One region of the Providencia sp. UF-224 genome, then DNA from elsewhere that is predicted to be linked to it. Evidence: predicted binding sites of a transcription regulator. Region 1 holds the regulator's gene; each other region holds the start of a gene.
The links. Region 1 encodes PhoB, which activates phosphate uptake and scavenging genes when phosphate is short. Its sites were predicted from a motif close to CTGTCATAAAACTGNCNNAT; they were not measured.
Positions count from the first base shown of each region.

Region 2: ugpB (sn-glycerol-3-phosphate ABC transporter substrate-binding protein UgpB) is a predicted target of PhoB. The motif match lies at 869-888, and genes of this name have one in related genera.
Region 3: nudF (ADP-ribose diphosphatase) is a predicted target of PhoB. The motif match lies at 1,023-1,042, and genes of this name have one in related genera.

Region 1 covers NZ_JBSICC010000002.1:138,641-140,921, reverse strand. The annotation lists gene phoR (phosphate regulon sensor histidine kinase PhoR) at 1-614, opposite strand, end outside; gene phoB (phosphate regulon transcriptional regulator PhoB) at 638-1,327, opposite strand; gene sbcD (exonuclease subunit SbcD) at 1,564-2,281, shown strand, end outside.
Region 2 covers NZ_JBSICC010000016.1:56,046-58,326, reverse strand. The annotation lists gene AC4IFO_RS15170 (pirin family protein) at 20-757, shown strand; gene ugpB (sn-glycerol-3-phosphate ABC transporter substrate-binding protein UgpB) at 1,005-2,281, shown strand, end outside.
Region 3 covers NZ_JBSICC010000006.1:15,607-17,887, forward strand. The annotation lists gene nudF (ADP-ribose diphosphatase) at 294-932, opposite strand; gene tolC (outer membrane channel protein TolC) at 1,243-2,281, shown strand, end outside.

The sequences.
Region 1 (2,281 bases):
CTACGCGCTTTCTCCAACCGACGTTTTTCAGTGACATCTCGCGCCACCATCAATAATTGCCCTTCCGTATAAGGCAAAATACGAAACTCAACAATTTCCCCACTATTAAGTTCAATGGTTAATGCTTGGTCATAACTTTTGATTGAAAAATAGCGGCTAAAATCAGGGTAACGCAATAGATTGAAAATATGTTGGCCGTTATCTTCTGGCCAGCGAAAACCTAACAACGCCTGCGCATGGCGGTTACACCAGAAAATATTGCCCTCCGTGGTCATCATCACGACGGCATCCGGTAAAGATTCAGCCCCACTACGAAAGCGCTTAATCAGTTGCCCTAATTCGCGACGGCGTTTACGGTTACGTTGCTGCATCTGGTAAATGCCGTAAAATATCGGCTCCCAGCCCCCTCGTCCCTCAGGTGGTAACATGCTTTTATCCAACCAAAGCCAATAAGACAATTTCAGCAAGTTATACGCATGCCACACTAAGGCGGCCAGTAAAGAAACCACTAGCAGCCAAGGTAAGTGCCCGATAAAAACGGACAAAATCAGCGCGGGTAAGATAAATAAAAACAGCCCCCAAATCAGCTGTTTAATCGATAAGCGTTCAAGCACGCATGTCTCTCCCTAGTGTGTCGTTAATAACGAACAGAGAAACGGTAACCTGTACCGCGTACTGTTTGCACCATTTTATCATGACCTTCAGTTTCTAGCGCCTTTCTTAAACGCCGAATGTGTACATCCACCGTTCTGTCTTCAACATAAACGTTCGCGCCCCAGACATAATTCAAGAGCTGTTCACGGCTGTAAACACGTTCAGGGTGCGTCATAAAGAAATGCAGAAGTTTATATTCCGTTGGCCCCATATCAATTGGGGTTTCGTTACTGGTTACACGGTGGGAGGTTGGGTCTAAGGTTAACCCATTCATTTCGATGATATCTTCCGTCGACATTGGAGAGATGCGACGGAGAATCGCTTTAACACGAGCAATTAATTCTTTCGGGGAAAACGGCTTAATCAAATAATCATCCGCACCGACCTCTAGGCCTTTCACGCGATCCTCTTCTTCCCCACGAGCCGTTAGCATCATCACTGGGACATCGCGAGTGGCGCTATCACGCTTCATATGTTTAATCACTTGGAGCCCTGACCCACCGGGGATCATCCAATCTAATAACACCAAATCGGGTAGAGGGTCGACTAACTGTGCAATTGCGCTGTCATAATCATCAGCTTCAATCGGCTGGAAACCATTCTGTTCTAATACAAAACAAACCATTTCTCGGATGGGCGCTTCATCTTCAACCACTAGAATGCGTCTTGCCATGATTGTTCCTGTAAATAAGAAGACATTGTTAATGTGAACGCATTATGCGTCACTTTTATGACAGAATTATGAATGTCTATTCGCAAATCAAATATTTCTCCTTATATTAGCGGGTAAATGTCATCTAAGTGAAATAATTCCGCCATAACACGAGAAAAACACGAGGTTTTGGTAGGATAAGGTATACTGGATAGCAGTAATTTATGCCCTTTATCGAAGACAGGAACTGATGGCTCATGCGCATTATTCACACCTCTGACTGGCATCTTGGCCAATACTTTTTTACCAAAAGCCGTGCGCCTGAGCACCAACACTTTTTAAATTGGCTAGTGAACCAAGTCGAAATTCATCAAGTCGATGCCGTCATTGTGGCAGGGGATATTTTCGATACAGGGTCACCGCCAAGCTATGCCCGCGAGTTATATAATAAATTTATTGTAGATTTGCAAAAAACCGGTTGCCAGTTGGTCATTTTGAGTGGAAACCACGATTCCGTCTCTGTCCTGAATGAATCAAGCTCACTATTAAGCTACCTCAATACTCAAGTGGTCACCTCTGGCAGTGAGCCGAATGTTATCACTCTGCACAATAAACAAGCACAACCCATTGGCCTTGTGTGTGCAATTCCTTTTTTACGACCTCGAGATATCCAACTAAGTGTTGCAGGGCAAAGTATTGAAGAAAAACAACTTTCCCTCCAAACTGCCATTCATGACCATTACCAAGCCAGCTACCAACTTGCCCTAGAGCAACGGGCAATGCTCGGCCTGGATATCCCAATTATTGCCACCGGGCATTTAACGGTGATTGGCGCGGAACTCACAGATTCCGTACGCGATATTTATATCGGCACCTTAGAAGCCTTCCCTTCCGGGGCATTTCCCCCTGCGGATTATATTGCGCTTGGTCATATTCATCGCCCTCAAGTCATTGGTGGAAAACAACAGATTCGTT
Region 2 (2,281 bases), on a different contig from region 1:
GGGGAGTGAAGGGGATTTAATGATTACGATTATTGATGCTCAGCAACGTTATTATGTTAATCATGGTTGGAGCCAAGTATATTGTCTTTTTCCTGCGAATTCGACGCACGATCTTGCAAGAACCAGCCAAGATTTGAGCAACTATTTTGGCAATATTTTATTAATAAATGACTACACGATCGCACCGAATTGTGGTTATGACATGCATCCACATCAAAATTTAGAACAAATTTTTATTGTGATAAAGGGCGAGCTAACCCATAAAGACAGTCTGAATAATCATTTAGTGTTGACTGATAATAGTGTGCAGCGCATCACTGCGGGTTCAGGTTACGCACGTTCAAATCATAACTATACAGATACACCCGCGAGGTATCTTGGTATTTGGTTTATGCCTAAAAAGCAAAATGCTGAGCCTCAACACGAAGTGAGAAACTATCCCCCAAAACTTTGGAGTGAAACGTTTTACCCTGTTGCAAGTGATACCCCTAAAAACCAGTCAATGGAAGATTTTCCAACGATTATATTCAATGCGGGGGCATCGGTTTACCGTGTTAAAGTTAAAGAAAAAGCCTTAAATTTCACTATTGAAGCCCATCAGAAAGCACTTTTGTATGTGACAGATGGCAGTATCACTTGCCAAGGGCAGAGTATGCCAATGGGAAGCCATGCTCGCATTTTAGGTAAAGAGAAAATTCAACTGCAATCTACTGACTATGGCGAGTGTGTTTTTATTGTGATTAGTGAAGAACGTTAATTTTCGATATAAATTTGTAATTTAAAGGTTGAGTAAGACGGTATAAATGATGAATGCCGTCTTTTATTTTTCAATAGCTTGTCATTTATTCATCATGCTTTAGAGACATTTCTGTCATTATTCTGTCATCCGCGAGTTATATTTCTGTCATTCCCCACTGGTACATTCTATCTCGAACATAAACTGCGTGATTTCGCACATTTGATGCAAGTCTCAGCGTAATTCAACAGAAAGCGAGATAAATAGAATGACACCGTTACAACATTCAGCGTTAGCGACAGTATTCAGTTTATTGTTTGCTGGCCAAGCCATCGCCGCTACCGAAATTCCATTCTGGCATTCCATGGAAGGGGAACTTGGTGAAGAGGTTAATGCGTTAGCCACTGAGTTTAATAAAACACACCCAGATTATAAAATTATGCCTGTATATAAAGGCAATTATGAGCAAAGCCTTGCGGCGGGTATTGCTGCTTTTCGTTCAGGCAATGCCCCTGCGATTTTGCAGGTTTATGAAGTTGGCACGGCAACGATGATGGCATCTAAGGCGATTAAGCCAGTTTATGAAGTTTTCCAAGATGCAGGTATTGCATTTGATGAGTCTCAGTTTGTGCCAACCGTTTCGGGTTATTACAGTGATGCAAAAACAGGGCATCTGCTATCCCAGCCGTTTAATAGCTCAACGCCTGTTTTGTATTACAACAAAGAAGCCTTCAAAAAAGCAGGCTTAAATCCAGATGAGCCGCCAAAAACATGGCAAGATATGGCGGCTTATACGGCAAAGCTACGTGAGTCTGGTATGAAATGTGGTTATGCCAGTGGCTGGCAAGGTTGGATCCAAATTGAAAACTTTAGTGCTTGGCATGGTAAACCTATTGCGTCAAAAAATAATGGGTTTGATGGGGTAGATGCTGTTTTAGAATTTAATCAGCCAACACAAGTTAAGCATATCGCTTTGTTGCAAGAAATGAATAAAAAAGGCGATTTCAGCTACTTAGGCCGTAAAGATGAATCCACAGAAAAATTCTACAACGGCGATTGTGCCATCATTACCGCTTCTTCAGGCTCACTCGCGAATATTCGCAAGCATGCCAAATTTGATTTTGGTGTTGGCATGATGCCTTATGACGCCGAAGTGGAGGGAGCACCGCAAAATGCCATTATCGGTGGAGCCAGTTTATGGGTGATGGCAGGAAAAGACCCTGCAACATATAAAGGGGTTGCCGAGTTTATGCAGTTCTTAGCTAAACCTGAAAATGCAGCTCAGTGGCACCAAAAAACGGGTTATTTGCCGATAACAACGGCAGCTTATAATTTAAGCCGTGAATCGGGTTATTATGATAAAAACCCAGGTGCAGATATTGCGACTCGCCAGATGCTAAATAAGCCTCCTTTGGCCTACACCAAAGGCTTGCGTTTAGGGAATATGCCTCAAATTCGTACCATTGTAGATGAAGAATTAGAATCGGTTTGGTCAGGGAAAAAAACGCCCCAACAGGCTTTAGATACCGCAGTTGACCGAGGTAA
Region 3 (2,281 bases), on a different contig from region 1:
TCAATATTGTTAATACTTAACCTATTCTATTCATTACAACTATACAAAAACTCAACGCACTGACAGTTAGCTTATCTAGCTTATGAATTTTCTTCATTACCCCAAAAAACACGCTTAATTACGCTAAATAATTCGAGTTGCAAGAAGGCGGCAATCGAAACTATCCCAAGGAGCATACATTAGTATGTGACTTGGGTTGCGCAGTGCAGCCAACACACTTGCAGCTTGAAGTATGACGAGTAATTAGTTAAATATCTGCTAATCAGCACACACTTCACTAGATTAATTGTTCTTTAAGATAGTTTCATCCATTTTTCATTAAGTTTATGATAATTGAGCTGTAACCACTGAATAGCAATGACTGTTGCAGCATTATCGATAGTGCCGTTTTCTACCCACTGATAGGCCTGCTCGCGGCTAACAACGTGCACTTTGATATCTTCATTTTCAGATGCTAAGCCGTGAATACCTTGGGCTTGGCGGCTATCTACTTCACCAATAAACACGTGCATGCGTTCCGTCGTACCACCGGGGCTAGAAAGGTAGCTGAGTGCTTTCTCCGTATGGCGGATTTCTAGGCCAGCTTCTTCTATCGCTTCACGGCGAATAACCTCTTCTGGGGATTCATTTTCTTCAATCATCCCGGCAACGGCTTCGAGCAACCACGGCGTTTCGCTAGTTTCTATTGCTGGGAAGCGAATTTGTTCGATTAACACGACATTATCGGTTTGTGGATCATAAGGTAAAACCACGCCTGCGTGACCGCGCTCAAAAACTTCACGGCGAATTTCATGACTCCATCCACCCGCAAACAACCGATGGCGAAATCGGTATTCAATCATTTGAAAAAAACCGTTAAATAATTTACGCTTGGATATAATTTCAACATCATTTTTGCCAAATTTAATTGGCTGTTCTATTTTATTTGTCATTGCATTCTCCAAACCCATTAATTTCCATCTTAAGGAAATAATTGTGGATTAAAACTGTTTTTAAAGTTTTTTAGCCTTAGATGAGGTAATGTTTAATAAAATTGAGACAAAATGGCACAAAAGGCTACCGTTAATTCAAACGAACCTCTGCTACAATAAGCGCCATTATTCAAATCTAAGAGCAACAATAGGGTCTGTTTTTTTCATGACTGTCTCTAAAGCGCATTTTTTATATCAATCGCCTAAATTAGGCATGGTACGTTTTAGGTAACAGACTCAACATAATTTGCTGTTTAATCAAGGAATCAAAATGAAGAAACTGCTTCCCCTTTTAATTGCGATGAGTTTTGTGGGTCTCAGTACCAATAGCTTCGCAGACGATTTACTACAGGTTTACCAAAAATCGAAAGAAAGTAACCCCGAGTTAAGAAAATCATTAGCTGAACGTAATCAAGCTTTTGAGAAAATTAATGAAGCTCGCAGCCCATTATTACCTCAATTAGGTTTAGGCGCAGGCGCTAGCTATGGCAGTGGTTATCGTGATGCAAATAATACCGAAAGCACTGGTTTAAATGCCTCGCTGAAATTAACGCAAACTGTTTTTGATATGTCAAAATGGCGCCAACTGACGATCCAAGAAAAAACGGCGGGTATTTCTGATGTCACATACCAAACCAGCCAGCAGCAATTAATTTTAGATACAGCAACGGCTTATTTTAACGTTTTAAAAGCAATTGACGCGCTATCTTATATTGAAGCGAATAAAGAAGCCGTTTATCGCCAATTAGACCAAGTTACCCAACGCTTTAACGTCGGTCTTGTTGCAATAACTGACGTGCAAAACGCCCGTGCCAACTACGATAGCGTTATCGCACAAGAAGTTGCAGGCCGTAACGACTTAGAAAACGCGATTGAAAAACTGCGTCAAGTCAGCGGTGTATACTATAACCAACTGGCATCTTTAAATATCGATCGCTTTAAAACTACTGAGCTGGGCGATATCAACGCTATCTTAAAAGAAGCGGAAGAACGTAACCTTAGCCTGTTAAGTGCGCGCTTGGCTCAAGACGTTTCTCGTGAAAACATCCGTTTAGCAGAAACAGGCCATATGCCAACTGTTAGCCTTGATGCATCTACCGCGGTGACTAATACCTATAATCACGGTAGTGGTTACAACAATAGCTTAACGGGTAGAGGCGCAAGCAACAGTTATAATGGGCAAAACAGTATCGGCTTAAATTTAAGCATTCCATTATACACCGGTGGTGCAACTAGCTCACAAGTTGAACAAGCACAATACGGCTTCCAAGGCGCAAGCGAGCAATTGGAAAGCGTTTATCGTAATGTAG